DNA from 3 places in the Pseudoalteromonas piratica genome. Region 2 is predicted to be linked to each of the others. Evidence: predicted binding sites of a transcription regulator. Region 2 holds the regulator's gene; each other region holds the start of a gene.
The links. Region 2 encodes FliA, which starts transcription of late flagellar genes. Its sites were predicted from a motif close to CTAAAGNTNNNNNNNNNNNNGCCGATA; they were not measured.

Region 1 (11,052 bases), 780 kb from region 2:
CGAGTTTTTTCTGCAGCAGGTTTGATTGCAGGCACTACACCAACAATTGGAAATTTGAAATGCTGTCTTAAAATGTCGAGTGTTTGTGTACTGGCTGTATTACACGCAATGACCAACAAATCAACTGGCTCGATAAGGGTTAAAAAATTTCTAAGTAAGCTCGTAATTCTTTGCGTTAGGAATTCAAAAGAAAGTTCACCATAAGGAAGGTACTTATTATCCATAAGATAACTAAGCTTGGCATGTGGTATTTTGTTTTGTATGTGTTCCAGTACCGATGTACCTCCAATACCAGAATCAAAAACTACAATATGTTTTGCCAAACTACCCGACCTAATATGTTATTAACTCGGGTAGTTTGCCACATATTTACTATTTCTCAAGATAAGCTAAAACTTACTTCGCTTTTTCTTGCTTATTATTAAGTTGCTCAAAAAATTGAGTACTGTAATCAATTAAACTTTCTTTACTAGCTTGTTTTTGGTTAAGCCATGTGAGTAGCTGTACTAATTGATTTTCAATATTCAGCGGCTTCGCTTTCTCATAGCTTTCTTCTAATCCCTCATTTATCGGTTCGAATTGTTTAGCTATATCTGTACCGGGCTGTGATGTTTGATACTCTCTAACACTTGCTCGAACTTCTGTCTGCTGTAAGTTCATTGACATTGAAACTAACTGGGATGAATCCAAGTTTAATTCTTTTGCCTGTTCAAATGCCTTATCAAGTGAGCCATTAAAAAATTCATTGCTTACTTTTTGCAAATCTGACATCAAATCATTGATTGCTGCAATTTCATCTTCATTTAAATCACCTTCAACTGAAAAGCTATATGCTTGCGAACTCGCCTGTGAAGAAGCATAGCTAAGGGATTCACCGTCATCGTTTTTGCTATATGATAGCTGTTCAGATGAATTAAACTGACTATTATAAGTGAGTTTAATTATGTCTCCCTCTGCGGTTTTAAATTCAAAACTGGCTCCATTATCTAGCTGGTAATAATTTCCGGCATTAAAACCAGTTAAGGCAGAGGTCTGTTTTTCAGGGTTGAAAAGTGACTCTTCAAATTCGTTTAAACCATCAAAAATTAAATCGCGGCTTTTCTCAATGCCTTGCTCTATTTCATCAGTGTATAAGTCGCTGTCTTTAAGTTCCTCAACTGCTTCACCAATACCTTGTTCTACCCCTTTTCGCGCTTGAGCAAACATGTTTGTCAGTTTGTCATTATCTGCACCATCAGCTTTAGCTCCTAAGATGGCACCTTTCACAAAAGACAAAACATTTTTTGCAATTTCTTCGAAATTAAACAGGTCCTCAGGCTTGGTTGGCTCAACTTTACTTTCAAACGGCATTGCCCCCATCATTTTTTGATAAGAGATTTGACTTGCAATTGTTACGCGTTGTGACATCGTAAATACATCTTTAGCTGATGCATTTTGCGCTATTTCATTTGGTTTTTGCTGAGAAAAACCATACTTGTTTTCGGGTTGATACCCCAATCCACCCACTTTCATAATTATTGCCTCCATTTCACAATGTCTATTTATCGGCCAAATAGTGAGCAACTTAAGTATTAATTCTTAGTTTTTCGAATAAGAATTTAACTTTAATTACAGTAAGTATGTCACATTTTTTCTATGCTAAAACTGGACAAAGAAAAACCACACCCTAAAATAGCGCGACTCGCAAACATGAGGTTTAAAAGCATATGCCTGTAATTCAAATAGATACTTCAAAATACGATGAACAACTCAACGAGAAAGCGCAGCGTATTAGTCAACAATTCGCTCAATTTAATGCACCTGAATTAGAAGTATTTGAATCTGCACCTAAACATTACAGACAACGTGCTGAGTTTCGCGTATGGCATGAGGGGGAAGATTTATTTCACATCATGTTTAACCCAGAAACTAAAGAGAAAATCAGAGTAGACCAGTTTGATCCTGCCGCGCCACTAATTTGTGAGTTAATGTCGCGTCTATTAGAGCTATTAAAACCAAATGAAATTTTACGTCGTAAGCTATTTCAAATCGATTATTTATCTACATTGAGTGGGCAGATTTTGGTAAGTCTAATTTATCATAAGCAGCTTGATGATGAATGGCTTAACCAAGTGACTAAGCTAAAAGCCGAACTTAGTAAAAAATTTAACATTGATTTCATTGGTCGTGCGCGCAAACAAAAAATTGTCCTTGGTGAAGAGTACGTGATTGAAAAGTTGAATGTGAATAATCGCGAGCTTATTTATCAACAAGTAGAAAATAGCTTCACTCAACCAAATGCAAAGCTAAATGAATGCATGCTTGAATGGGCTATTGATGTATCAAAACCGCTTCAAAATGACCTACTTGAGCTTTACTGCGGCAATGGTAATTTTTCAATTGCATTAGCGCCGCACTTTAATCGCGTATTAGCAACCGAAATATCTAAGTCCTCTGTAAAATCTGCGCAATTTAACATCGCGGAAAATAAAATTGAAAACCTTGATATCATCCGTATGTCGAGCGAAGAATTTACAATGGCGATGAACGGTGAAAAAACCTTTTCTCGCTTAAATGGAATTGATTTAAAAAGTTACAACTGCCAAAGCATTTTAGTTGACCCGCCACGTGCTGGTTTAGATAAAGACACCACAGACTTAGTGCAAGGCTATGACAATATTATTTATATTTCATGTAACCCGGATACGCTTGAGCGAGATCTCAAGCAATTGACAGAAACGCATAACATTGAGCGCTTTGCTATTTTTGATCAGTTCCCATATACCCACCATATTGAGTCGGGTGTATTTTTAACGCGTAAATAAAAAAAGCAGCTATTTAGCTGCTTTTTTCTCCTTTGTATAACTTGAAGCGCCTTTGGCAATATAGCGTAATTGCCAAATAATGCGCTCCGTAAGTTGATCACGCTGTGGCTTTGTGAGATCAAGCGCTTCAGCACCTGCATTAAATACCAAAGTAACCATAGCTTCCGCTTGGATATAGGCATGATTTGCATCGCACCCTGTTTCACTTTCTAAATAATGTGCAAGTTCCAAAATAAAATGTTTTATTTCACGCGCAACTGCTGCCCTAAAGGCCTTTGATGTGCCTGAACGCTCACGCAATAATAAACGAAATTGGTTACTCGATTGATCAATAAACTCCATAAACGTGAGTACGGAAATATTAATAATGCTGCCACCACTTTCAATACGTCGACGAGCTTGACGCATCAGTTGTCGAAGCATTAAGCCAGCTTCATCAACTAAAGTTAAACCAAGTTCATTCATATCTTTGAAGTGACGATAAAAAGAAGTTGGTGCAATGCCTGCCTCACGAGCAACTTCGCGCAAGCTTAAATTAGAAAAGCTATGCTCAGCACTTAATTGATTAAACGCTGCATCGATTAACGCTTGTCGCGTCTTTTCTTTTTGTTGTGCACGAATACCCGACATACATCCCCCATAAATTTTGCATGCAGTTTAACACAGAAAAATTATTTATGAATTTTGTCGATTTCACTTGATTAAAACGTGATATAAAACTATTTTAGCGTACAAGTGTACGCTGAGATTTTTAATATGAAAAAACCACCCATTATTTGGCTTAATACCCTCTTTTTTTCCACCACCTTTTTAGCTGCTGTAACTTTGGTTCCTTGGTATGGTTTTACCTATGGCTACAGTACTGCTAACTGGATCGCATTTATTGCTTGTATGTTTTATTGTGGACTTTCAATCACCGCAGGTTATCACCGCTTATGGGCACACAAGACCTATGAAACACACCCAGTAATCGAATTTATTTTTGCTATTGGCGGGGCGTTTTCAATACAAAACAGTGCATTACATTGGAGTTCTGACCACCGTATACATCATGGTAAAGTTGATGACCCTGAAAAAGATCCTTATGCTGCAACGCGTGGTTTTTGGTATAGCCATATAGGTTGGATGTTACGTGAATATCAAGCCCATCGTTATACTGACTATTCTAACTGTCGAGATTTACAAAAGAACCGCGTTGTAATGTGGCAACATAAACACTATTTAGTGCTGTCGATTATCACAAACTTTGGTATTCCATTATTACTCGGGCTTATCTTTGGAAATGTGTGGGGAATGTTATTGCTTGCCGGCTTACTTCGCTTAGTGTTAAGTCAACATTTTACCTTTTTCATAAACTCGCTTGCCCATATTTGGGGTTCGCGTCCATATACTGAGTCCAACACAGCAAGAGATAATGGCTTTTTAGCTTTTTTAACTTACGGTGAGGGGTACCATAATTTTCATCATATTTTCGCATCAGACTACCGTAATGGTATCCAATGGTGGCATTACGATCCGACGAAATGGCTGATAAAGTCACTATCGTTAGTGGGGTTAGCTTCTAAGTTACGGAAGACACCTCAAGAAATTATTGAACGTGCAAAAGCAGCGACTTTAATGGAGCGCACCAAACAAACACTTCTCAAAAAAGAAGCTAATGATAAGCAAATTGAGAAACTACAAAAAGAATATGATCTGTTATTAAGTAAATTGCAGCACTATTATAAAGTAAGAAAACGCGTTTTAGAGATGCGAAAAAACAAAGTTATAAAGCAATGCGAGCAATCTCAGCTTAAAAAGCAGTATAATGAAATAAAAGCAGCGTTAATAAACCAACAAGAATATTGGTTGGCTCTAAATAAAGCCTTAATCAAAGAGCTCGCAATAAATTAGTTAAAGGAACACTCTGTGACAAAAAAACAAGCGACTAAAAAACAGTATGATTATGACGCCATTATCATAGGTACAGGACCTGGTGGTGAAGGCACAGCAATGAACCTTGCTAAAAGTGGTAAACGAGTTGCAGTTGTTGAAAAACAACCAAAAGTCGGTGGCGGATGCGCACACTGGGGTACAATACCTTCAAAGGCATTGCGTCATTCTGTTAGTCGCTTAATTGAGTTTAACTCAAACCCGTTGTTTAATTCTCAAGCTCACAGAGAGCGCATGACCTATCCTGATATTTTAGATCATGCCAGTAATGTGATTTCCAAACAGGTCAATTTACGCACCAGCTTTTATGATAGAAATCGCATTACACTACTTCATGGTGAAGCAAGTTTTATAGATAACCATACAATTTCAATTCAAAAAGACGATGGCAGTAATGAAACGCTATCGGCACAAACTATTGTTATTGCAACTGGTTCTCGTCCATATCGTCCATCTGAAATCGACTTTAATCATAAACGTGTTTATGACAGTGATACTATTTTGGGCCTTAAACACGACCCGCGTCATATCATCATTTATGGTGCTGGTGTAATTGGTTGTGAATATGCATCAATTTTCCGCGGATTAGGTGCAAAGGTAGATCTAATTAATACACGTGATCGCCTGCTCGCATTTCTAGATGCTGAAACATCAGACTCTCTAAGTTATCACTTTTGGAATAGCGGCATTCTAATTCGCCACAATGAAGAATTTAAAAAAGTAGAAACTCGTGATGATTGCGTGATTGTTCATATGCAATCAGGCAAAAAGATGCAAGCCGATTGCTTACTATTCGCTAATGGTCGCACAGGTAATACTGATAAACTGAACTTATCAGCGATTGGTTTAACACCGGACAGCCGCGGTAATTTAAAAGTGAATGAAAACTACCAAACTGAAGTAGGTAATGTCTATGCTGTGGGTGATGTAATTGGTTATCCAAGCCTTGCAAGTGCCGCTTTCGATCAAGGCCGTATCGCTGCAGATGCGATTACCACTGGCGAATGCAATAAAAAGCTGATCCGCGATATTCCAAGTGGTATCTACACTATTCCAGAAATTAGTTCGGTTGGTCGCTCAGAACAAGAGCTTACCGCAGCTAAAGTGCCATATGAAGTTGGTCGCGCTCAATTTAAACACCTTGCACGTGCACAAATTGCAGGTACCGAAGTAGGTAGTTTAAAAATACTGTTCCACATTGAAACCAAAGAGATTCTAGGTATCCATGTGTTTGGTGAGCGTGCAGCCGAGATTATTCATATCGGTCAAGCGGTAATGGAGCAAAAAAATGGCGGCAACAACATAGAATACTTTGTTAATACGACATTTAACTACCCAACTATGGCAGAAGCTTACCGCGTTGCGGCACTTAATGGCTTGAATCGTTTGATTAAATAAAGCGAAATGGCGCTTTATGGCTGGTTTATTACAAACCTTCACATAAAGTGCCGGTTTTTTAAACTAACGCTTGTGATCGTGTAAAATTATTGTAAACTTAATAACCTAAAACAATAATAATAGGCTGTTAAGTATGAAAACCCCCACTCTATTACTTGCCTCAGCACTATCTTTGTTTTCTTTTAACAGTTTCGCAGATTATTCCACTGCTAAATACTATGAGAAACAGGGAAATGTTGAGAAATACGTTGCTGAATTAAGTAAGATTGCTAAATTGGGTCATGTAAATGCTCAGTTTGATCTTGCGACAGCCTATCTCAATGGCCAGGGAATTGAAAAAGATATCAATCAAGCATATGCATGGTATCTACTTGCTAAAGATTTTGGTCACCCTGAGGCGCAAGACAAATATCGCAGCTTGCGTAAATTAGTGCCTTCACGTCGTGAAGCTAAAGAAGCGTATATCGAACTTAAAGATGCCTATGGTAAGAAACTACACGACTTACGTTACGCACCCATCACGAAGCACACCAACTTCTTTCCTGAGCGAGCAAAGTTAATTGAAAAGGTTGAACCTGAGATTGACAACAATACACGTTCAGGTTCAAAAGCATGGGTCACAGTAGGCTACAATGTCAACGAAAGTGGGGTCGTTGAAGATAGTCGTATTCTTGCATCATTTCCGAAAGGGGTGATCGATGAACCCGCTTTAGAAGCTGTAAAGCAATGGAAGTTTGAGCCAGATATCAGCCCTACGGGTGAACCTCGTCGTATTTTTGATTTAGTAACATCTTTTACTCTGGGTTCAGATAACAGCAAAGTAAATCGTGAATTTCAACGTGCTCTTGATGAGTATAAAGGTAAATTACTTGTACTTGCTAATAAGGGTAATAGCGTTGCGCAAAATCGTTATGCCTTAATGCTTGAACACGGTGTGATAGAAGCAACATCTGAAAACGAACACATTGATTGGTACTACAAAGCTGCTATCAATGGTAACCATGATGCTCAAATGCGTTTAATGCACTGTTTTGAAAATGGCGAAGGCTGTCAACCTGATGAAGAGAAAGCATTTAATTGGTTAAAGCTGGCGTCAGAGTCAGGCAATGAGCGTGCACAATACCAATTAGCGATGACAATGCTTAACTATGGCAGTATTCATTATGACGTACACACTGCAGCTGATATCTTAAAAACTGCAGCACATAATCAATATTTACCAGCAATGATAGAGTACTCTCGTTTATTAGCATTCTCTGATGTTGCTGAGCTACGTGATGCACAAAATGCGATTAAGTATGCTGAGCTAGCACGTGCAGTTGATAACCAACATCCAGTACTATTGTCTGTTCTTGGTACAGCACACTCTGAGCTAGGACGAGTGCAAGAAGGGCAGCAACTGTTACAACAAGCACTTAATGAAGCAAACAACCGTAGTTGGCCAGCACAAAATTACATCAAGCTGATTGAACTAAGCGAAGCTTCGATGATGGCTGATAGAACTACCGACTCTTACTAAGTTTATCAGCAAGCCTTGTAGGTTCAGGTAAACGAAACTTAGTAACACACTCAAGAGCAAGCGATACCGCTTGCTCTTTTGTTATGCGATGCCCCGGCGAAATAAACAGTGGCTTTACGTTCTCTCTAGTACGGACTACATAGCCAATATTTTCCCCCCGAACACTTAGATCAGATATTGCACCTTTAAATGTATCAGGTTCATTATAGTCACCTGTCAAACAGCTTTTCGCAATACCAATAGTCGGTATATTGAGGATTACTCCAATATGACTTGCAATACCAAGGCCCATAGGGTGCGCAATGCCTTGACCATCAAACATCAAAATATCAGGAGCGTTTTGAAGCTGCTGCATAGCCTTTATTATCACACCACCTTCACGAAAACTAAGTACTCCGGGAATATAGGGTAATACTGTAGGCGATTCATATGCTACCTGCTCAATTACATTTAACGATGGGTACTGCAACAGTACAATTGCAGCACGTGTTGTTTTACCTTTATTTGGGAAAGCAACATCAATACCTGCAATAACGCGAATTTCCCCTTGGTATTGAGAGATAGTTACTTGTTGCGCTAACTTTGATTGGATGGCCTTAGCTTTAGCAACTGTGCCAGGCCACATAATGTCATTGATATCAGCCATAAAGAAAAAAGCCTTGCAATTGCAAGGCTCATATTTATTTGTTGTGGTACTGTTTACTTAATTCACCAACCGAATTAATAAACACGCCTGCATTTTCTGGATCGACATCTGGTGTAATTCCATGACCAAGGTTGAATACATGGCCAGAACCATCACCATAGCCCTCTAAAATACGTTGCACTTCCTGACGAATACGTTCTGGCGTTCCATGCAGCATTGCAGGATCCATATTACCTTGAAGTGCCACTTTATCACCAATTCGACGGCGCGCATCGGCAATATCAACAGTCCAATCTAAACCAACCGCATCACAACCAGTTGCCGCAATTGATTCTAAGTTTAAGCCGCCATTTTTAGTAAATAGCGTGACTGGTACCTTTCGGCCGTCATATTCACGAATTAAGCCATCAACAATTTTTTGCATATACGTTAATGAAAACTCTTTGTAATCACGCGGTGATAACACTCCACCCCAAGAATCAAATACCATTAACGATTGAGCACCGGCTTTAATCTGCGCATTCAAATAGCTGATTACAGAATCCGCTAATTTATCAAGCAGCATATGCAAGATTTCTGGCTCAGAAAATGCCATTTTCTTAATCTTGCCGAATGTTTTACTGCTACCGCCTTCAATCATGTAAGTTGCTAACGTCCATGGTGAACCAGAAAAACCGATTAATGGCACTTCACCTTTAAGCTCACGACGAATAGTACGTACCGCATTCATCACATAACCCAGCTCATCTTCTGGATCTGGAATTGGTAAATTAGCTACATCAGCCATCGATTGAATTGGACGCTCAAACTTCGGACCTTCACCTGTTTCAAAATAAAGGCCTAATCCCATAGCATCTGGAATTGTAAGAATATCACTGAACAGAATGGCTGCATCCAATGGATAACGACGAAGCGGTTGCAGTGTTACTTCACACGCTAATTCTGCATTTTTACATAAGCTCATAAAGTCGCCAGCTTGCGCTCTGGTTGCTCGATATTCTGGTAAATAGCGGCCAGCTTGACGCATCATCCATACAGGTGTTTGGTCTACTGGTTGCTTCAATAGCGCACGTAAATAACGATCGTTCTTTAATTCACTCATGATAGTGTAAAACCTAAAAATTATAACTGAGCGAATTGTATCATTATGAAAGCCAACTAACTATGCGAAAGATCAAACCTAACTACATAGTAAATGTAATTATTTCGCTTTGTAGAGAGAATTAATAATTAAAGCACCATTTTAGGATATTAAGTATTGTTAAAATGAAAATAGTTTGTTATAAAATAGATACAAAAATAAGAGCTTGAATTAATCAAGTCAGAAAAAGTTTTATAACCACCCTCTGGGTGGTTTTTTCTTTTATATACTTTTTTAACTGCGCCCTGCCTACATTAAGCACAAATTAATATATCAACAATTATCTTTATTATTAATTAGTTACAATTAACTGAATGAAAAATGTTAAAAATAAGTTGATCTTTTCTGCATATTTCTTTGTTATAGAAATTAGTTTGAAGTAAAGGGACATAATTATGCTTAAAAGTTTAGAAAAAGCGAAACAAGAATGGGGCGGTTCACATTCAGCTATTGATAGCTGGTTACAAGAACGCCAAGAGTTACTTGTAATTTATTGCAAACTTGCAGGCTTACCTCCCTATGAACGAAGCGACCAAGCACTGCCAAAGAAAGGTGAAATTCTTGAATTTTGCCAAATCTTAATGGATTACCTCTCAGCAGGTCACTTTGAGATTTATGATGACCTAGTAAAAGCTTGCGCCGAAAAAGGACCGAGCAGCTTAAAGTTAGCGCAGTCATTATACCCGCAAATCTCTGCATCAACTGATATCGCTTTGAGTTTTAATGATGATTACGCAAATGCGAAAGAAGAAAGCTTGCTGCCAAACTTTGATGAAGATCTATCTACTTTAGGGCAAGCACTTGAGCAACGCTTCGAGTTAGAAGACGAGCTAATTGAAAATTTATATACGCATCACACAGATTAAAAAAGGCGTAAATTACGCCTCTTTGTTTCTTTGCGTTTGCAAACCAAACATACAAACTTTCAAGCTTGAATCAATCAATTCACTCGTGACCTCTAGGTTGTGCTCTAACAAATAATTTACCGTATTGAGTAAACTTTGCTGAATATGCATCGCAATATAATCCGTTGGTAAGTCGATAAACACGCCCACTGCTTTTTGTCTCTCGATAAATTCAATCAAAAAAGAAAACACACTGTTAAGCACGTTGTGTTTAAAAGATGACTCGACCCATGGGCTTGAATAATAAATACTAAAAAACGCCATTTTATCTGGATTTTCTAGACCCCAAATGATCACTTTATGCCATAGACTGACTATCTGCCCTTCATTCTCAATCTTGCCATCTAAAGCCAAATCATCCACTAAGGATGTTTTTAAATGAAAATACAGCGCTTCCACCAGCACCTTTTTATTTTCAAAGTGATGAAATAAAGTGCCAGTTGCCACGCTTGCATGTTTCGCAATGCTGGCTGTCGATGTTTCTGAAATACCTTGCTCAACAAACAAAGCCAACGCAGCATCGAGTAACTTTTGTTTTTTTGCAGTAACCATTTAACGAACGAACAACTTAGTCAGTAATGTGAGTGCTAATTTCTTAGAACGTAAGATCAGTTTTACTCGTGGTAACCATACAGGTGTTTTCAATACTGTCCGCTTATGGCAAAACGTATCAAACCCTTCACGACCATGATAGTTACCTAACCCTG
Region 2 (11,052 bases):
CCATAGTAATCACTGATGGTCTTAATTCAGCAGCTTTTTCCACCGCTTCTTTACCATTGTTAGCAGTGCCAATTACTTCAATATTGGGATCTTGATTCAAGATTTCACTCACTCTGCGGCGAAAGAAACTTGAATCATCTACAACTAATACCCTAATTGTCATTAAATGCTCTCTTACTTTTTATTGCGACCTTGACCGGCATAGTGCTTTAACATACTCGGTACATCTAAAATCAGCGCTATCCCGCCATCTGATGTAATCGTTGCACCGGCCATGCCTGGAGTTCCCTGTAATAGTGCATCTAAAGGTTTAATTACCACTTCTTCTTGACCAATTAATGAATCAACCACAAAGCCCATTTGCTGTGTGCCTAGTTGAACAATAACAACGTGTCCTTGAGAACGTTTTTGTTCCGTTCTAGGGTTACGAAGCAACCATTTTTCGAGATAGAAAAGCGGAATCGCTTTATCACGAACAATAATTGTTAACTGGCCATCTACTAAATTCGTTTTGGTTAAATCAAGGTGGAAAATTTCACTGACACCGGCAAGTGGTAATGCGAATGTTTGCTGGCCAACAACAACCATTAAGGTCGGTAGAATTGCAAGAGTAAGCGGTACCTTAATTTCCAGTACTGTACCCTTACCTTTTTCAGATTCTATATTAACAGTACCGTTTAATTGGGTGATTTTTGTTTTAACAACATCCATCCCCACACCACGTCCTGAAATATCTGAAATTTCTTCTTTTGTTGAGAAACCTGGGGCAAAAATTAAGTTATAAGCTTCTGTGTTCGATAATCTGGCCGCTTGGTCAGCATCGATAACACCTTTGCTAATTGCTATATTTTTTAATTTCTCTGCATCCATACCTGCACCATCATCTTCGATGGTAAGTAGAATATGGTCGCCTTCTTGTGATGCGGAGAGAGTCACTGTACCTGTTCGCGGTTTTCCTGCAGCTTCACGGTCATCTGGCATTTCAATGCCGTGGTCTACTGAATTACGAACTAAGTGAACAAGTGGATCTGCAAGTGCTTCCACTAAGTTTTTATCAAGGTCAGTCTCTTCACCAACTAATTGTAAATTGATTTCTTTTTTCAAGCTTCGAGCTAAGTCACGAACAACGCGAGGAAAACGACCAAATACCTTTTTGATTGGTTGCATGCGCGTTTTCATTACTGCGCCTTGTAAATCTGCAGTAACCACATCCAGGTTAGAAATCGCTTTGCCCATGCTTTCGTTGCTAACATTTGCACCTAAGCTAACTAGGCGATTACGAACTAGTACCAGCTCACCGACCATGTTCATAATTTGGTCAAGACGTTTGGTATCGACTCGTACAGTGGTTTCAGCAGGCGGCGCTGCTGGTTTGGCAGGCGCTTTATTCGCAGCTGGTGCTGGTGCACTTGCTGCAGGCTTAGCTGGCGCAGCAGGTTTACTCGGTGCCGCAGGTTTGGCAGCAGCAGGAGGTTTAACCGGCTCAGACTTCGGTGGCGGTGCTGGGGCTGGTTTTGCCGCCGGTTGTGCGACTGATTCAGTATTAAACGAATTCTCGCTCGCTTTTGGTGCACTCCCCTTACCATGAAGTTCATCCAACAATGCTTCAAATTCGTCTTCAGTAATATCTTCATCATCACCGGAACTAACTGGAGCAGAAGCAGGTGCTGGCGCATTGCTTTCCGAACTTGGTGAAGCAGCCTCAGCTGACGCACCAAACGAACCTGCGCCATGAAGCTCATCCAGCAAACTTTCGAATTCATCATCAGTGATTTCATCAGAATCAGCGCTAGTCGATTCTCCGCTTGGCTGTGCTACTGGACCATTTCCTGAACCATGAAGTTCGTCAAGTAAACTTTCAAACTCTTCTTCGGTAATATCGTCAACACTGCCAGATTCATCTGAAGAAGCAGTTTCATCTGCATCAAATAAAATATCATCAAACGGATCGGCTTCAACAGCTTCAGGTTGCGCTGGTTCAACTTCTGCAGGTTCTTCAGCAACAGTTGCTTGGGCTTCATCTGCACTTTCTGGCTGACTTAAGCGGTGTAACTCTGCAAGTAATTGAGGATCAGCTGGGTCAGGTTGCGCTCTATTTTGAATGTGAGCAAACATCTCATTAATGGTATCAAGTGCTTGTAAGATGACATCCATCAATTCTGGGGTAACTCTGCGTTGGCCTTGGCGAAGGACATCGAAAATATTTTCCGCACCGTGACAGGCATCTACCAATTCCGTCATTGAAAGGAAACCCGCTCCCCCTTTAACGGTATGAAAGCCCCTAAATATCGCATTCAATAAGTCAGCATCTTCTGGGTTATTTTCCAATTCAACTAACTGTTCTGAGAGCAATTCTAAGATTTCACCGGCTTCGACTAAAAAGTCTTGTAAAATATCTTCATCGACATCAAAGCTCATGCATAATTCTCCGATTAGAAGCCCAAACTAGATAATAGATCGTCTACTTCATCTTGACCTGAAACCACATCTTCACGGGTTTCAGCATTTATAATTGGGCCTTCAGCTACTTGGTCTAATTCACCATCAGCAACCATTTGTTGTTCTTGTTCTAGTGTCGTCTCAGGCGATCCTGTATGTTCAACAGGTGTACCAAACACCGTTAACATATGAATCAAACTCTCTTCGACCTCGCGTACTAGCTCGATTACGCGGCGAATAACTTGACCTGTAAGATCTTGATAGCCCTGAGCCATCAATACTTCTGTCATTAAACTATTCAATTCGTCAGAGTTTGTTTTAGCTTCTTCCATAAAACCATTCAACTCATGACAAAGCACTTTAAACTCGCCTACTTTTAGGTCCCGAGACATTAATTTATCCCATTTAGGTTTAATATCATTGAGACCTGTTTGTAGTTTATCGGCAATAGGCAGAGAAGCTTCAACCGCATCCATTGTGGTATTTGCTGCTTGCTCTGTCATTTCCATAACGTAGTTTAAGCGTTCTTTAGCATCCGGTATGGACTCTGTTGTTAACGCAGATAACGTGGTATCTAGCTGAAAGTTTTTTAATGAATCATGAAGTTGGCGTGTTAATTTACCAACCTCGCCAAACAATTCATCTTGCTCAATTGCCGTGACTTGCTGTAACAGCTCTTGCGCTTGTTGTTGTTCACCATTTTCAAGAAACGCAACAAGCTGTTTAGCCTGTTCTAAGGTAATTGGAGGCGCAGCACCTGCTGACATAAACCTCTCCTTCCCAATTAGCCTAAACGCTCAAAAACTTTATCAAGTTTTGTTTTCAGCGTTGCTGCAGTGAATGGCTTAACAATGTATCCGTTAACACCAGCTTGTGCGGCAGCAATAATTTGTTCTTTCTTAGCTTCTGCTGTCACCATTAGCACAGGAATGTGTTTAAGGCTGTCATCTGCGCGAATAGCGCGCAGCAAGTCAATACCTTGCATACCAGGCATGTTCCAATCCGTTACTACAAAGTCAAATTCTTGATTTTGTAACATTGGCAGCGCGGTACTTCCATCATCTGCTTCTTGTACATTTGTGAAACCAAGATCTCTTAACAGGTTTTTAATGATTCTTCTCATTGTTGAAAAGTCATCAACCACAAGAATTTTCATGTTTTTATCCAAAATATCCTCCAGTGAGGTATGCACCTAATTGTTTACTTACTACTTTATTCTATATCCAGTCATGGACTTTTGCTTTAAGGCGCACCATGGCCTGACTATGTATTTGGCTAACCCTAGATTCACTAACTTCAAGGATTAAACCGATTTCTTTCAAATTCATTTCATCATTGTAGTAAAGCGAAAGCACTAATGCTTCTCTTTCTGGCAAAGTTTGAATTGCCGTTACCAATGCTTTATTAAATTTATCTTGTTGAATATCTGCTAATGGGTTTTGCTCATTATTACCAAGGCCTGCATCGATTACATCTTCATCAACGCCGAGATCTTCAATGCCGATAATTTTGCCATTACTTATATCCCTAAGAATATGATGGTACTCATCTATCGTAATATCAAGTTTTTCAGCAACTTCACTATCTTTAGGCTCTCGACCAAGCTCTGCTTCTAAGGAACTAATGGCAGCAGCAACCTCGCGTGCATTTTTATGCACTGAGCGTGGCACCCAGTCCCCCTTGCGGGTTTCATCGATGATTGCACCACGAATACGAATACCTGCATAGGTTTCAAAACTAGCCCCTTTAGAACCATCGAAGTTTTTCGCAGCCTCAATCAATCCTATCATGCCAGCTTGAATCAGGTCCTCAACAATAACACTTGACGGTAATCGTGCAAGTATATGATAGGCAATGCGTTTAACCAACGGCGTATGCTGTTCAACAAGATGTGATAATTGATTTTGGTTAGCATAAGCAGTGGTTCGTTTCATAGGCATTCCTAGTTACTAACCAGTTTCTCGATAAAAAACTCAAGATGTCCTGAAGGCTGATTTGGGATCGGCCAAGTCGCAGCTTTAGAGGCTAACGCCTTAAAAGCAATTGCTGCTGGAGATTTAGGAAAAACATCTACAATAGTTTTTTGTTTACGAATGGCTTTTCGAATATTTTCGTCAAATGGCACGGTTGCCACTAACTCTAATGAGACATCTAGGAAACGATCGGTTACTTTCGACAATTTAGCAAAAAGTTCTTGCCCTTCTTTTAGGCTTCGTACCATGTTGGCAACAATTTTAAATTTGTATACACCGTGCTCTCGACTAAGCACCTTTATCAGAGCATATGCATCAGTAATTGATGTTGGTTCGTCGCATACAACAACAAGCACATCTTGAGAAGCACGAGAAAAGCTCAATACCATATCAGAAATACCTGCTGCAGTATCAACTACCAGCACGTCATAGTGAGAATCAAGTTCACCAAAAGCACGAATAAGTCCAGCGTGCTCTGAAGGCGTTAGTTCAACCATATTCTGAGAGCCTGAAGTCGCAGGCACAATTTTTACACCATACGGACCTTCCACCAGAATATCTTCTAAATCACATTCACCAGATAAAACATGAGACAGGTTACGCTCAACACGTAAACCAAGCATAACATCACAATTTGCCAAACCTAAATCGGCATCGAGTACAAGTACTTTTTGGCCTTGTTGGGCCATGGCGATTGCCATATTAAGAGAAACATTGGTTTTACCAACTCCCCCTTTACCTCCAGTTACCGCAATTACTTTTACAGCCTTGTTATTGTTTTTCATTTTCCGCAGGCCACTAGCTTGATCTAATTCTGGGTTAATCATACATTCCTACTGCTTGATGCGCCATGCTTGATGCACGTCTTGCTTGCGCGTTTGTTCGTTTTGCATACAACTGCTGTGCTTTGCTGACCAATTTTTCCGCATTTGCTACACGAATGTCCTCTGGTACGCGCTGCCCATTGGTAAGATAGCCTATTGGCAGTCGATTTTGAATGGCTACACTGATAATTTCGCCTAAACTTAGACATTCATCAAGTTTTGTGAAGATACAACCACTTAGCTGTACCTGTTTAAACTGCTTAATGGCTTCTTGTTGTACCTCTAATTGTGCTGTTGCACTTAAAACAAGGTAACTACGAATATCTACTCGGCTATTTCGCATTAATGTATTCAGTTGCTCAGTCAAACGCAAGTCTCGTTGGCTCATTCCTGCTGTATCAATTAATACTAGACGTTTATTTCTTAAATGATAAAGAATTTCAGTAAGTTCTTCTGCATTTTTAACTTGCTTAACAGGGCAACCAATAATACGTCCATATGTTGATAATTGTTCATATGCGCCAATACGATAGGTATCTGTAGTAATTAGTGCAATATTGTTGGCACCAAACTTTTGTGCACCAAGCGCAGCAAGCTTGGCAACTGTTGTTGTTTTGCCTACACCTGTAGGGCCAACCAGTGCATATACACCGCCACGGCGCAAAATTTCGTTGTTTGCGGTGTACAATTGCTTACTCAGCATGTTCAAGGTCTCTTGCCACGCTTGACGTGGAGCAACGTCATCAGGAATGAAACAGGCTAACTGGTCTGCTACAGCTTCACTAATTCCCATACCTTTTAAACGATCTAATAACAGAGCTCGGGTTGGATCACGGCGTGCCATATCCTCATTCATTAAACCAGAAAGTTGATGCTCTAATAACTGTCTAATAGATGCCATTTCATCACGCATTGCTTGCATTTCATGTGACGGCTGAGGTTCTGAGTCAAAGCTTGACGCCTGTTTGCTTTGATTAAACGAATTAAAACTGTCGTCTTTTGGTGCTTGATACTTATCTTCATCAAACCAATTTTGCGATTGTTGAGGTGCAGATGGTTTGTCAAATTGCGGTGTCTTTTTCGCTTGGCGTTCTAACAAAGCAGATAAACTATCAGCCACTGCGGCTTGCTTTTCAGGCTTTGCTGTTTGTGGCTTTGGTTTAACAAATTGGCTATTAAACGTTGGTTTTTCTGCTTGAACTTGTGGAGCTGCTGGCGCACTTTGAACCGACTTTTCATAATCAACAGCAGCAACAATTTCAATACCATCAGCCATACGTTTGTTTGACATAATGACAGCATCTGGACCTAATTCATGTTTAACTTCATTTAATGCACTACGCATATCTTTCGCAAAAAAACGTTTAATTTTCATGTCACACCTCACCTTGACTTATTACTGTTGACCAACCGAGCAAACAATTTTTATCTGTTTTTCTTCAGGTACTTCCTGATAAGACATCACACGCAGCCCTGGTAAGCTGTGTTTCACAAATCGTGATAACACACTGCGCAGCATACCCGATGTCAACAGTATTGAAGGTTCACCTGCCATTTCTTGGTTTTGATGAGCATCGCCGAGAGAGTTTTGAAGTCTTTCTGCAAGCCCTGGTTCAATACCAGCACCTTCATCACCTGCACTTTGAAGTGACTGATGCAACATCTGTTCCAACTCAGGCGCCAATGTAATGACAGGAATTTCAGGGGTGTTACCAGCCACATCTTGAACAATCAAACGACGAAGTGAAATACGCACTGCAGCCGTTAATACATCAGGATCTTGGCTACGTGGCCCATATTCAACCAAGGTTTGTACAATTGAACGCATGTCACGAATTGGCACCCCTTCGTTAAGTAAATTTTGTAATACTTTTACGATAGTTGTGAGCGGTAAAATATCTGGCACAAGTCCCTCAATTAAACGTGGGTGTGACTTAGCTAACATATCAAGCAGGTTTTGCACCTCTTCATGACCAAGCAAAAGAGCAGCGTGATTATGAAGTAATTGTGAAATGTGAGTGGCAACAACTGTGGCAGCATCTACTACTGTATAGCCAAGTGATTGTGCTTCATCTTTTTGTTCTGGCGCAATCCAAACAGCATCTAAACCAAATGCAGGGTCTTTAGTCGCAACCCCTTTCACCTCACCAAAAACTTGTCCTGGGTTAATTGCTAATTCATTATTGTGCTTTAACTCACCGTAACCACTCGATACCCCCATCAAGGTAATGCGGTATTCATTTGGATCAAGCTCTAAGTTGTCGCGAATATGCACTGGCGGCACCAAGAAACCAAGTTCTTGTGAAAGCTTTTTACGTACACCTTTAATGCGACTGAGTAGTTCACCGCCTTGCGCTTGGTCAACTAGTGGAATTAGGCGATAACCTACCTCTAGGCCAATAACATCGACTTGCTGTACATCGTCCCAGCCTAATTCTTTTTGTTCAATTTGTGCTTGTTCTTGACTCGGTGACTTACCTTTCGCTTTTTGTTCTGCTTCTTCGTCTGCCTTTTTGGTCTTAATACGTTGGTTCCAATAAGCAACACCACCAATTAACAAGCCGAGACCTAAAAATGCGACTTTTGGCATGCCAGGGACCAATCCCATCACAATCAAGATACCTGCTGCGATATAAAGCGCTTTATCATTTCCAAGTTGGGTATGAAATTGTTCGCCCATATTTTGTGATTCATTTTGACGTGTAACAACAATTGCAGTGCCGATAGAAAGTAATAACGAAGGTAGCTGAGCAACTAGACCATCACCAATTGTCAGTAAAGTATATACTTCCATTGCACGGCTAAAAGGTAAATCGTGTTGGATCATTCCGATAAATAATCCACCGATAATATTGATCACTAAAATGATAATGCCCGCGATAGCATCCCCTTTTACGAATTTACTGGCACCATCCATCGAACCATAGAAGTCAGCCTCACGGGTTACTTCTGTTCGACGTTCACGGGCTTGTTCAGCCGTTATAAAACCAGCGTTCAAGTCTGCATCAATTGCCATTTGTTTACCTGGCATCGCATCGAGCGTAAAACGTGCCGAAACTTCTGAAATACGACCAGCACCTTTGGTAATTACAACAAAGTTTATAATGATCAGAATTAAAAATACAACCAAACCAACGGCATAGTTACCGCCAATTACAACTGAACCAAATGCTTCAATCACTTTACCTGCTGCATCGCCCCCTTCATGCCCCTCAAGTAACACCACACGCGTACTTGCTACATTCAGAGCTAAGCGGAGAATCGTTGCAATTAATAGCACTGTAGGAAAAATGCCAAAATCGAGTGGCTTAAGTGTGTATAAAGTTATCAACAGGACAACTAGTGAAAGCGCAATATTAAATGAGAATAAAATATCGAGTAGAAACGCAGGCATAGGTAGTACAACCATGCCCAGTGCTGCGAGCACAAGAATAGGCGTTCCTATACCTTTTAAGTAGTCCGATTTATTCGCATTCAGTTGGTTTATTGTGGCTTTGAAGTCCATACAGCAGCTATTCAAAATATTGACACTGGTATAGCTAAAGCAAATTATGTTCCAACTAGTTAAGTGCTATAACATACTGACTAATATTTGAATTCTTCAGGTATAGGTAGGTTTGCAGCCAATTTTTCAGGCCGTTTGCCACGTCCTTTATTGAACTGTTTTAATTGATAAACGTATGCTAGCACTTGTGCCACAGCAACAAATAATTGTTCTGGTATTTGCTGCCCAATTTCACCTGTGTGGTAGAGTGAACGAGCAAGTAATGGTGATTCAACTATTGGAACGTCATAGCGATCTGCAATTTTTCTAATTTGCAGGGCGATTTCATCTCCACCAATTGCGATTACTATAGGCGCTCCGGCCTTCTCTGTATCATATTTCAGTGCCACAGCGAAATGAGTCGGGTTAGTGACCACAACATCAGCATCCGGTACATCCTGCATCATTCTACGTTGAGACATCTCACGTTGTGTACGCCGAATACGCGCTTTAATTTGTGGGTCACCTTCACTATTTTTGAACTCATCTTTCACTTCTTGCAAGGTCATTTTTAGCTGTTCGTTGTGATTCCATTTCTGAAAAGGCGCATCAATTGCTGCAATAACAATTAATGTCATAGCCAACGCAAAAAACATCCATGCTAGGATCCAAAGAGCATGTTCAATATTGCCTGGAACGGCTTCCAAGCTGAGTGTTAAAATTTCGGGAAAATAGCCTTTTATTAAATAGACAGCGACCGTTGCAATAAGGCCAAATTTTAATAACGCTTTGACAAGCTCAATTGCAGCTTGTTTACCGAACATCCGCGTAAGACCTTTGATTGGAGACATTTTACTTGCTTTCGGCGCTGCTGCTTCCCAACTAAAATTAAACCCTCCCAAAAAGGTATTACCGATTACGCCAGCAACCAGTAAACATAATACAAACATGGTCATGCCATACCACAGTTCATTAGCTATCTCGCCCCACACAGAGAACATTTTAGTGGTATCGTAAACTTCATTGCGATTGAGCGTTAATAATCTACCCATTACATTGTAAAGGCCAACAGCAATGTCCTTTCCAAACAATAAAAAGCTAACAGCAGCAGCAATCAGCACAAAGGTTGTGCCAGTTTCTTTTGAACGGGCCACCTGCCCTTTTTTAGCCGCGTCAGCTAATTTTTTGGCGGTGGGTTCTTCGGTGCGTTCTTGATCTGAGCCTTCTGCCATATTAACTCTCTATACTTGGCAACCAACAAGGTCACACATTAGCTCAATCATCTTTAACCATTGAAACTCAAACTGTGCAATGAAGTTAGTCATAGTTGCCCAAATAATCACAAGCCCAGCAAGCAGTGTAAACGGAAAACCAATGGTAAAAATGTTTAACTGAGGTGCAGCTCGAGTCATTACCCCAAACGAAAAGTTTATAACCAGCATGGCAGTTAATGGCGCTAATGACAACACCAGCGCCGTTGCAAACATCCAACTGCCCCATAAAGCAATTTTTTGAAAATTAACAACAGGCCACCATGTTCCATCGATTGGTAATGCCGTGAAGCTATGAACTAACATCTGGATCATCATTAAATGACCGTCATATACCCAAAAAAGCAACGTCGCTAAAATCAAATAGAATTGACCAACCGCCGGGACATTTTGGCCATTGGCAGGGTCAACGATGGATGCAAAACCCAAACCCGTTTGCATCGCGAGTATTTGGCCAGCCAATATAAATGTGTTTAACATCATTACAGAAGCTAGCCCCATTGCCGCGCCTATGAGTATTTGCTGCAAGACAACCAGTATCATTTGAAAACTAAACAGTTCATTAAACTGACTAGGTGGCAAAATTGGCATTACCAACAAAGTAACAAGCACAGATAGACCTAGTTTTACACGAGTGGGGACAGTTTTAACCCCAATACCCACCATCACCATAAACATGGCCGAAATACGTGCTAAAGGTAGAAGGAAATCCGAAAGGTATTGAACAAGCTGGCTAAATAATATTTCCATAATTAGCTCTGGCTAGCCGGCAATTTGCGGAATAATCTCCACCATTTGATGGAAATAATCAGTCAGCTTTTGTGTAATCCAATGGGCACCATATATAAGTGCAAGCAAGGTAACGACTAAACGCGGAAGAAAACTTAATGTTTGTTCGTTAATTGACGTGGCTGCTTGGAAGATTGCCACGATCAAACCAACGATTAAACTGGGAACAATAATCGCTGCTACGAGCTTTATCACCAAAAAAAGTGCTTCACTAAGTACCTCAACAAATATTTCTGGTTGCATCTAACCTCCCGACACCTTGGTATGGCTAC
Region 3 (11,052 bases), 1.2 Mb from region 2:
AATAGCGGTTTCTTTACCTTCGCGAATTACTTTCGCTTTACCAATTTCAAGTGCGGTCATTTCAGCATTTGGTAAAATATCGCCTGCACTACCACGTGGGTAACGCACGGCACTTGGTCCTTGATGAAGGTGGCCGGTATAAAGCATTTGACGGCATTCATCTAAATCACTTGGCGCCATTATCACCATATTTGGAACGCAGCGCATAAAGCTCAAGTCGTAAGCGCCTTGGTGAGTTTCACCATCAGCACCAACGAGACCTGCACGGTCAATAGCGAACATTACCGGTAAGTTTTGCAGTGCTACATCGTGAATAAGCTGATCGTAGCCACGCTGTAAAAAGCTTGAGTAAATCGCTACCACAGGTGTTAACCCTTCACAGGCTAAACCTGCACCGAGTGTCACTGCATGTTGCTCGGCAATTGCTGCATCGTAATATTGGCTTGGGAATTCTTTCGAAAAACGAACCATGCCAGAACCTTCACGCATGGCAGGGGTAATAGCCATTAATTTAGGATCTTGTGCTGCCATATCGCATAACCAATCACCAAACACTTTGGAAAATGTCGGTGCACTTGGTTTTGATTTCGGTAAGCTGGTTGTACTTGGGTCAAACTTTGGTACACCATGATAACCGATAGGATCGGCCTCGGCTGGTTTGTACCCTTTACCTTTTTGCGTACGAACATGCAGTAACTGTGGCCCTTTTAAATTACGCATATTGCGTAATGTGTCGGTTAACATACCAACGTCGTGACCATCAATAGGACCAATGTAGTTAAAGCCCAGTTCTTCAAAGAAAGTACCTGGTATCACCATGCCTTTTAGGTGTTCTTCCATGCGGCTGGCAAGTTCTTTTACCGGGGGCATGCCCGAAAGTAACTTTTTACCGCCTTCGCGAATATTCGTATAAAAACTGCCAGAAAGAATACGCGCAAAGTGGTTATTGAGAGCACCTACATTTTCTGAAATCGACATTTCGTTATCGTTTAAGATAACCAACATATCGGGGTTCAAATCGCCTGCATGGTTCATTGCTTCAAATGCCATGCCCGCAGTCATTGCACCGTCGCCAATTACAGCCACAACTTTACGGTTCTGAGCTTCTTTTTCAGCTGCTAATGCCATACCGAGCGCAGCAGAAATAGAAGTGCTTGAGTGGCCAACACTAAACGTATCGTATTCACTCTCTTCACGGAATGGGAAAGGGTGTAAACCGTCTTTTTGGCGGATGGTGTGCATTTGTTCGCGACGACCTGTTAGAATTTTATGAGGATAAGCCTGATGGCCTACGTCCCAAATTAAACGGTCAAACGGCGTGTTATACACATAATGAAGAGCTACCGTTAATTCAACCGTTCCTAAGCCAGAAGCCAAATGGCCACTGCTTTGAGAAACAGAGTTGAGTAAGTAATCTCTCAGTTCGTTACTGAGCTCAGGCAAATTTTGTTGCGGAATATCACGCAGTTCTTCCGGCGTATTGGCTAAGCTTAATAACGGATACTTGCTACTATCAAAAGTCATGATGTTTTAAATTCTATCCTAAAAATACGTCGCCAATTTATTATTGTAAGTTATTTGGCGCACTAGGGATCAATGATCTCTAGCAATTATATATTCTGCAATGGCTTTGAGTCGACCTGTATCGGCGTCTATTTCTGACAATGCGGCGATTGCTTGGTTCACAAGATCATGCGCTTTGTCTTTGGCGCCTTGCAATCCAAGCAATGCGGGGTAAGTTGCTTTGTTTGCTTCAAGGTCTGAACCCTGCGGTTTACCAAGTGTTTGTGTGTCGCCTTCAATATCTAAAATGTCGTCTTGCACCTGAAATGCTAAGCCAATTGACTCAGCATAACGTGCTAATGCGCTAATCTCAGTATTTGTTGCATTGCCTGCCAGCGCGCCCATGGTAATGGCTGATTTTAACAACGCCCCTGTTTTTAGTTTATGCACACGCTCTAATTGTTCTAATGAAATAGCACGGTTCGTTGCATCAATATCTAACGCCTGACCGCCACACATACCAACCAAACCGGATGCATGGGCCAAAGTGTTAACTATTTTAAGCTGATTATTGGTTGAAGTGCCGATAAATTCGCATTCGGTAATTGTTTCAAATGCTAAACATTGCAGTGCATCACCCACTAAAATCGCGGTCGCTTCATCAAACGCAATATGACAGGTAGGGCGGCCGCGGCGTAACTCATCATCGTCCATTGCTGGCAAATCATCATGTACCAGTGAATAGCTATGAATACATTCAATGGCTGATGAGATGCGATTTAAGTCGTCTTGATGGGCGTTAAATAATTCGCCGGTCAAATACACCAAAATTGGGCGCAGACGTTTACCACCATTAAGTAAACTATAGCGACACGCAGCAACTAACCTCTCATCACTTAAATGCGCTGCAGGGGTTAGTTCAGTAAGGTTTTTTTCGATACGAGGCAAATACGTAGAAATAATGGATTCAACAGAGTTCAAATGACAGCCTACTGGTTAAAATCGACAAGTTGGGCAGTGTCGTTCTGTCCCATTAAAATTTGCACTTTTTGCTGCGCTTGTTCAAGCTTACTTGAAGAGGCTGACGCTAATGCAATACCGCGTTCAAAATGTTTTAGTGCGGTTTCTAGCGGCAAATCTCCGCGTTCCATTTCATTTACTATGTTAGATAGTTCAGAAATGGCTTCTTCAAAGCTTAAATTCTCTGGTTTTTTGCTCGCCATGGGATACCTGTCACGCAATTATCATAAAGAGGCCTAATTTTATGGTTATTGACCGGCTAATTCAATTTAACTTGCTAAATAGGCAAAATAATTTCACTAATACTTTTATATCCCTTGCCGATAAATAAAAGTAAATTATTATAATAGTTACGATATCTTACGTTTTAGTAAGCATATTGAGCCTCAAATTTAAAAACCCAAACATGGTTTATAAGCATTACAACTGGGAGTCAAAGTGGATTTAGCAACGGTTATAGGCATTGTCGGTGCAATAGGTTTTATTGTAATGGCAATGATCATGGGTGGTGATCTCGGCATGTTTGTCGATGTGCCATCAGTATTAATTGTATTTTGTGGTTCATTGTTTGTTGTACTTTCCAACTACACCATGGGGCAGTTTTTTGGCATAGGTAAAGTGGCTGGTAAAGCCTTTATGTTCAAAATTGAAGCGCCAGAAGAATTAATCGAAAAATCAGTTGAGCTTGCAGATGCAGCGCGTAAAGGGGGGTTCTTAGCCCTTGAAGAAGCCGAAATTCCAAATCAATTTATGCGCAAAGGCATTGATATGTTGGTGGATGGCCATGATGCCGATGTAGTTCGTGCCACTTTGCAAAAAGATATTAGCTTGACCACAACGCGACACGAAGCCGGCGCAGGTTTATTTAAAGCGCTGGGTGATGTTGCACCTGCAATGGGTATGATCGGTACCTTGATTGGTCTGGTTGCGATGTTATCAAACATGGATGACCCAAAAGCAATTGGGCCAGCAATGGCGGTAGCCCTTTTAACAACGCTTTATGGTGCATTTCTTGCCAACGTAATTGCCATTCCTATTCAAGCAAAGCTTGAAAACCGCAAAGATGAAGAAGCGTTAAATCAAAAGCTTATTTTAGATGCGATTTTAGGTATTCAAGATGGTCAAAACCCCAAAGTAATTGAAGGTATATTGAAAAACTACCTTGCTGAATCTAAACGTGCTGTAGATACAGAGGGATAAGCTATGTCGGATGAAGCAGAAGAGTGTAAATGCCCGCCCCCCGGACTACCAGCGTGGATGGGCACCTTTGCTGATCTGATGTCGCTTTTAATGTGCTTCTTTGTACTGTTATTAGCGTTTTCAGAAATGGATGTGTTGAAGTTTAAACAAATTGCTGGCTCCATGAAATTCGCTTTTGGTGTACAAAATAAAATAGAAGTGAAAGACATACCTAAAGGTACTAGTGTAATCGCCATGGAGTTTCGCCCAGGTAAACCGGACCCCACACCAATCGAAACTATTCAACAGCAAACCGTTGAGATGACGCAGCAAATGTTGGAGTTCCAAGCGGGTGAAGAGGACAGCGCCGGTGGTAGGCAAGAGCAGCGCGGTAATCGTCGTGGTGGTGAATCATCTAGTACGTCTAAAGAAACTGCCAGTGAAGCACAACAAGAAAAAACCAATGAGCTATTAAAGAAAATTGCGCAACAATTAGAAAAGCAAATTATCGATGGAGCAATTGAGCTCGAATCACTGGGTCAGCAAATTATTATCCGTATTCGTGAAAACGGTTCGTTTCCATCAGGCAGCGCATTTTTGCAGCCGCAATTTAAACCTATTATTCAAGAAATCGCGGTATTACTTAACGATGTACCGGGTGAAATTACGGTGTCAGGTCATACTGATGATTTTCAAGTAAGTAATGAGCTTTATACCAATAATTGGGATTTATCCGCAAAACGAGCCGTGGCAGTGGCGACTGAAATGCAAAAAGCACCGTCATTTGATAAAGGCCGCATGGTGGTGATTGGTCGAGCTGATACACGGCCACTTGAACCAAATGTGGATGATGAGTCGCGGCGTAGAAATCGTCGTGTTGAGATTTCGATCATGCAAGGTAAAGCTAAAGAGTCGACGCCAATCGATTTACAGTAAACATAAACCACAGTTGATATAAAAAAGGCCTCATTACTATGAGGCCTTTTGCTTAGCTAATATTAACTTTGGATAGATAGTTAACTAAATTAGAAGCGGTAAGTTACCGAACCTCCTACAGTACGTGGGTCGATAATTGCAGCATAGCCATCAGGGTAGCGTCTACCTGGTGGTTCATACACTGTTGTTGCTTGTTTATCCGTTAAGTTGTTAATAAACGCATTAATCAGCCAATTATCTAACTCATAATTAAGCGAAACACGCGCAACGCTATAGTTACCTGCTAGACGTTCCTCGCTATTGGTAATTTCTCCATAGTAGTCATCAACATAATTGATCGAAGCACGTGCAGAAAGTGCATCTGTAAACCAGTAACTTGCGCCTAAATTGGCAGTAATACCTGGCGCTGAGCTTAGTTCATTGCCATTAATATGTTCGTACTCAGGACTGGAATCTTTAATTTCAGAGCGCATTAATCCAAGGCCTGCATTTACTTTAAAGTCTTGAGTTAGCATCGCGCTTGCCTCTGCTTCAAAACCAAATGTTGTAACAGCATCAATATTAGAAATTCGACGGTTATAGTCAGTTGCTTGGTAGTCTGAATAGTCGTTATAGAAGAGGTTTGCACTTAGGTTGATATTGCCACTGTTAAAGCTTGAACGTACACCCGCTTCAAACGTATTTACTGATTCAGAATCGTAGTAGTAATATTCACCAGCATACCAATCCAGTGCACCGCCAGCGCCATTATACCCTTTGCGCGCACTTACTGTTGCCGTTGTGTTGTTTGAAATTGCATACTGTAAAACTAGTTTAGGTAAGGTAATGGTATTTGCTTGGTCAAGCACTGACGCTTGATCCATAACAAAATCTCGATATTGAGACTCCCGTTCAACGCGACCACCGGCAATTAATGTGAAACCATTGGCAAACACAAAGCTTGCTTCACCATAAAGCGCTTTAGACTCACTTTCGTCATGACCATGATAAATCGAGCCTCCAATACTTTGATAATCTTGCTCACGTTCAAAATAGGCAAGTCCAACAAAACCATAAAATTGTGAATTATTTAGACCAAAACGCATTTTGCTATCAATGGTTAAGTTATCTTCATCAACAGTCAAGCTCTGTTGATTTGTAATGTCCACATCGTAGCTGTCAAAGCCCCATTGATAGTCCATTCCTGCTACTAATAAATCGAAGGCTATACTGTCTGAAAGCGTATAGTCTAGTTTTAAACTAAGTGTGGTTGAATCAGTATTCATGTAACGCTGACCGGTGGGAATATAATCCCATGGATTATTTGCGGTATAATATTTACGCCCTGTATCACCTTTTTCGTGGTTGTCAGAAACCGTGACTAAGGCTGAGAAATCCTTAACAGCGTCTGGTTCCCACAACAACTTTGCTTTTATTCGGGTAGTTTTTAATTCATTTAAATCAAAGCCTGGTTCATGTGTCTCGTAAATAACACTGTTGTCGAATGAGTCACCGTTAAGCAGTTGCCCAGTAAAGCGAAATGCCAGTTGCTCATCAATTAACGGGCCCGATACCATAACTGAACTATCAACATATTGGTTTTGATTACGATAACCTAACCTTGCAGCACCTTCCCAGTTGTAGCTTGGATCTTTGGTTTTTATGTAAATTAAACCACCTAAATTATTGCGACCGTTATTTGTTGATTGCGGTCCGCGAAACACCTCGATTTGTTCAATATCCCAAATGCCACTGTCGCCTGTTAAATCTGCCATAAAGGGTTCAGCTACACCGTCAATTAATGTTGAAACACGCGCACGAGCACCACCAGAAACACCGTTAAAACCAGTTGCAGAGCCATTGCCTGAAACACCACGAATATCCGGTACGGAGCCGGTAAGTGTTACCACGTTAGGAATTTCAGATACCGCTTGGCTAATGGTTATGTGTTGTAATGAACGCAATGTTTCTTCTGCAATAACTGACACACTCGAAGCTGTATCTTTTAAGGTGCGATCCGCTTTTTCACCGATCACAATAATTTTTTCTATTGATTCGAGAGTTTGATCATCTTCTGCTTTGCTAGCCGTTGAGTACAAAGAAGTTAAAACAAGTAAAGAAAGCGTGTGTAGTTTAAAATCACCAATCGTTTTATCGTTAGGCATTTGGGGTAATTCCTTTTTATAAGAGATTGAAAGTAGAGTTAAAAAACGATATTCTAAATGCAAATGATTATCATGTAAATTTCAGCTTATCTTTTATTCACAACACTCGAAGGGGCAAAAATGGATTATTTTTCTGTGCTGCCAATAGCAATAATGCTGTTAGCAGTCGCGTTGTTGTATTTTTCTAATAAACATCAAATGGTGTTTGCCAAAACGTGGCCTAAACAATTAAGGCCTGTTGCCTATCTGCTTATTATCGCGGCAATCACCACTATGGCACTTAAATTTGCACTTTCGGCAGCAATATTTATTAGTCTAATGGTGATTATGTTAAGCATTATTTTTCTGCCCACGTTCGCCCATTTAACTAAAGGAAAAACAAATGAGTGATTATGCAGGTAAGCAACAAATCAAATTGCAAGCTGATTGGTGGTCTAAAACCTTAGCGGGTATTTTTCTTGGCCTATTGCTGAGCTATGGCTTAGTTGCACTATTTGCGTGGTTTGGTCCAGACAATGTTAATCAAGCTATTTCAAATGAGCGTGCGTTATGGCGAGTACAATTTAATATGTGGTTAGTTGCGCCAATTTGGATGTGTGTGTTGTCGTTGGTTTACTTGTTTAGAAGTGGCAAGCAGGCATGGCTCAAACTGGGTTTTGCAAATTTAGTAATTTATGGCGTTTGGATGGCATTAAGGAGTGCGCTATGAAAATCAAAAGCGATATTTTAAGGACATACCAAAACGTACACACCTGGACAGGTATTGTTGCAGGGCTTTTTTTGTTTATTGGATTTTTTGCTGGCAGTATTACCATGTTTCGCTCAGCAATTGATGATTGGGCAACACCACCAAGTTATCAGCTACCACATACGGATTTAGCAAGTATCGAAGCCGCATTACCAAAAGTGCTCGCCAACTATCCTGAAGCACAAAAAGAGTTAGTGATTAGTTTTGATAATACGCAATCACCCTTTACTTGGTACACCCAAGGCGGTGGCCGCGGGTTGAGGCTTGATGACCAAACAGTGCACGCTACAGTTGATGAAAAGGGTGAGATAATTACTCATGATTCCACCGTAAATGAACTCTCTGGTTTGGTTGATATGTTGCATCGCACTGGCGGTATTTTAGGCGAAGTGGCAGGGCACCATATGTTGGGTGAGTTTATTATGGGTTTTGCTGCGCTTTTGTATTTTATTGCGTTAGTGTCTGGGGTCATTTTCTTATTACCCACATTAACTAAATCATTTTTTGCCCTTCGTAGCGCAAAAGGTGCCAATCGTTTTTGGCTTGATAGCCATAATCTAGTGGGTATTGCCAGTTTGCCATTTCATATCATTATTGCGTTTACCGCCGTGGTTTTTGCTTTTCACGATTTCTTCTATGCAGGGCTCTCACAAGTGTATGGTGATAATGAACTGTTCCCAAGTGATCCGCCTAACAAACAGGTATACACACTAGACCATTTACCAACGCTGTCAGATTATTTTGAAACAGCCGCAGCTTATGCGCCCGGTTATCAAGTAAGTGAAATTCGTTTGTCAGGGCTAAGTGGTGCGCGTGCCAATGCGGCGATTTCACTAGTAAACGAAAATGAAGTAATGCGCGGGCCAAATACCGATTTCATTTTTATGCACCCTTACACCCTCAATATTCAAACCAGCAGTATCTCAAGTGGTGATCAAGGTGTTTGGGTTAATGCTGTAAGCACTTACTTTGCGCTGCATTTCGGCAGTTATGGTGGTAACTTTGGCCGTTGGTTGTATTTTGTGATGGGGCTTGCGGGGGCATTTTTGTTCTACACTGGCAACTTACTTTGGCTTGAAAAGCGCAGGCAAAAGCAAGGTAAACAAACGAAGTCAGTACAATTTATGGCAAAACTCACCATAGGGGTGTGTTTGGGCTCATTACTTGGGGTGATTAGTTGTTTTGCACTCACTAAATGGCTAAGCATGACTAGCCTAAATATTAACCATGCCTACATGTGGATTTACTATAGCTGCTTTATAGGGGCGATTGTTTTAAGTTTTACAGTTGGTGCAGCAAAAGCCGCGATAAGCTTAATTAAAGTCAGTATTGTGGCGTGTTTACTGATACCACTAACATCTATTATTGCGCTATTTTTACCATCGCTTAGTATTTGGCCAGCAAGGGGAGTATCACAGGTTATAATCGAGCTTTGTGCGCTTTTGTGTGCCTTTATTTGCTTTAGAGCGCATCAAAAATGTGTAAAACGTTTTTACTCAGGTGAGAAAAATAGTATTTGGGCTCTTGCAAATCAACAAACACCTCCTATTGAAGCCTCGCTTACCGCCTCTAAATAAACTTGATATTTTTTAAACAAAATATGCATTAATACATTTGGTTAGACGCTTATTTGTAATATAAAGAAATAATTTTTCATTAAAAAATACTTGTGTTTTTTAGGATATTCAGTAATTTGTAAGGTGCCTTTTGGCAAAACAACTACAAGGAGATAATTATGAAAACAGTAGATAAATTTTCTTATATGCCAGGCACCGGTGGAACTGGTGGTGGTACTGATGATAATGATAAAAAATAGCATTAATTGATGTCTATTAAAGAGCTGCTTATAGCATTAGGCAGCTATCACACATTTCTAGTAATAGCTTCTTTTGTACTTCTTGTTTTATTAAAGCAAAAACAAGGAGCTGTGTTTGCGGGTACAACCGCAGCCTTCTTTTTACTCGCTAATTTTTATTTCTCCTATTTAATTGAGTGGGACTCAGGCAATTTATATCGTTACTTTATATGGCTTTTGCATGATGTAATTTGGATGGGGACCATTGCTTATTTAGGTTTAAAAGATAAAGTTTCTTGGCGTCAATCTGTACTTGGGCAGCTTTTTTGTATTCCGATTATTGGCTTAAATGCATTCCGAGCAATGGATATGGGCTTTAATAGCTTTAATTTTTCACTTGCACCTTATCAGTTTATTTACCCAGTATTTGAAACAGCTATTGTTGCACTCTGCTGGCTACCTATTTTTGTTTATTTAAAAAACAAACTATTTGCAAAACCACAAACCGCTTAATTCTTTATTAGCATTTATTCTGTAATGCGATATAGTTAACTGTAATTATATACAGTTGTTTATTTTGATTTGAAACTCTATATCGCAGAAAAACCGTCTTTAGGGCGTGCTATTGCGGATGCACTGCCAAAACCTCATAAAAAAATGGATGGCCATATTATTGTGGGCAATGGTGATGTAGTGTCGTGGTGTATTGGCCATTTACTGGAACTTGCTGAACCTGATGACTATCACGAGCGCTACAAAAAATGGAATTTAGCTGATTTACCTATCGCCCCTGACACTTGGCAATTAAAAGCCAAAGCTAAAACTCGCAAACAACTTACCTTACTCAAGAAGCTAATTAAGCAAGCCAGCCAACTTGTCCATGCAGGCGACCCTGACCGTGAAGGACAATTGCTGGTAGATGAGGTAATTAGTGAAGCAAAAGTATCAAAAACAAAACTTGATAGTACCGAGCGTTTGCTGATCAGCGACCTTAACTTAAACGCCGTTAAAAAAGCTTTGAATAATTTAAAATCAAATCGTGATTTTATACCGCTGTCTGTCTCTGCATTAGCGCGCTCGCGTGCCGATTGGTTAATCGGCATGAATTTAACCCGTGCTTATACCATTAAAGGTAAACAGGGCGGTTATAGTGGAGTGCTATCAGTTGGTCGGGTGCAAACACCTATTTTAGGCTTAGTGGTTCGTCGCGATTTAGAAATCGAAAACTTCGTCAGTCGCCCGTTTTATGAAGTAATGGCTGAGAATATCACAGAAAAAGGAGAGCAATTTCAAGCTAAATGGCTGCCAAGTGAGGCATGCGTACCTTACCAAGATGAAGATGGCCGTGTGTTGCATAAGGGCCTCTGTGAAAATGTCATAAGCCGTATTACAGAGCAGCAAGGGCAAGTGTTATCTGTTGAAGAAAAAACCAAAAAGCAAGCGCCGCCATTACCTTATAATTTATCTGCGTTACAGATTGATGCGGCAAAGCTCTTTAAAATGCCAGCCAAAAAAGTGTTGGATATTTGCCAAAGCTTATATGAAAAGCATAAGTTGATTACGTACCCACGTTCAGATAATCGTTATTTACCAAAAGAACACTTTTTTGAAGCGCCACATGTGCTTAGTGCGATAGAAAATAACAAAGGGCAAACCAGTGAGTTAATTGCTAACGCTGATACCTCAATTAAACATAAATGTTGGAATGATAAAAAAGTAGAGGCGCA

Region 1: a site for FliA is predicted at 1,543-1,569, ahead of OM33_RS04315 (DUF5610 domain-containing protein). Genes of this name have one in related genera too.
Region 3: a site for FliA is predicted at 2,823-2,849, ahead of pomA (flagellar motor protein PomA). Genes of this name have one in related genera too.

Annotation. Positions count from the first base shown of each region.
Region 1 is NZ_CP009888.1:933,686-944,737, reverse strand. Features, by position in the region: gene murI (glutamate racemase) at 1-323, opposite strand, end outside; gene OM33_RS04315 (DUF5610 domain-containing protein) at 397-1,527, opposite strand; gene trmA (tRNA (uridine(54)-C5)-methyltransferase TrmA) at 1,707-2,804, shown strand; gene fabR (HTH-type transcriptional repressor FabR) at 2,814-3,434, opposite strand; gene OM33_RS04300 (fatty acid desaturase) at 3,561-4,697, shown strand; gene sthA (Si-specific NAD(P)(+) transhydrogenase) at 4,713-6,134, shown strand; gene OM33_RS04290 (TonB family protein) at 6,268-7,653, shown strand; gene nfi (deoxyribonuclease V) at 7,637-8,299, opposite strand; gene hemE (uroporphyrinogen decarboxylase) at 8,334-9,401, opposite strand; gene OM33_RS04275 (Rsd/AlgQ family anti-sigma factor) at 9,836-10,306, shown strand; gene OM33_RS04270 (TetR/AcrR family transcriptional regulator) at 10,319-10,897, opposite strand; gene OM33_RS04265 (coniferyl aldehyde dehydrogenase) at 10,898-11,052, opposite strand, start outside.
Region 2 is NZ_CP009888.1:1,718,363-1,729,414, reverse strand. Features, by position in the region: gene OM33_RS07920 (protein-glutamate methylesterase/protein-glutamine glutaminase) at 1-163, opposite strand, end outside; gene OM33_RS07915 (chemotaxis protein CheA) at 175-2,418, opposite strand; gene OM33_RS07910 (protein phosphatase CheZ) at 2,433-3,206, opposite strand; gene cheY (chemotaxis response regulator CheY) at 3,224-3,607, opposite strand; gene OM33_RS07900 (RNA polymerase sigma factor FliA) at 3,657-4,373, opposite strand; gene OM33_RS07895 (MinD/ParA family ATP-binding protein) at 4,382-5,239, opposite strand; gene flhF (flagellar biosynthesis protein FlhF) at 5,232-6,611, opposite strand; gene flhA (flagellar biosynthesis protein FlhA) at 6,633-8,741, opposite strand; gene flhB (flagellar biosynthesis protein FlhB) at 8,822-9,952, opposite strand; gene fliR (flagellar biosynthetic protein FliR) at 9,962-10,741, opposite strand; gene fliQ (flagellar biosynthesis protein FliQ) at 10,754-11,023, opposite strand.
Region 3 is NZ_CP009888.1:2,925,617-2,936,668, reverse strand. Features, by position in the region: gene dxs (1-deoxy-D-xylulose-5-phosphate synthase) at 1-1,524, opposite strand, end outside; gene ispA ((2E,6E)-farnesyl diphosphate synthase) at 1,594-2,451, opposite strand; gene xseB (exodeoxyribonuclease VII small subunit) at 2,493-2,726, opposite strand; gene pomA (flagellar motor protein PomA) at 2,962-3,723, shown strand; gene OM33_RS13530 (flagellar motor protein MotB) at 3,727-4,638, shown strand; gene OM33_RS13525 (TonB-dependent receptor) at 4,728-6,782, opposite strand; gene OM33_RS13520 (hypothetical protein) at 6,903-7,172, shown strand; gene OM33_RS13515 (hypothetical protein) at 7,165-7,491, shown strand; gene OM33_RS13510 (PepSY-associated TM helix domain-containing protein) at 7,488-9,107, shown strand; gene OM33_RS13505 (hypothetical protein) at 9,356-9,838, shown strand; gene OM33_RS13500 (DNA topoisomerase III) at 9,908-11,052, shown strand, end outside.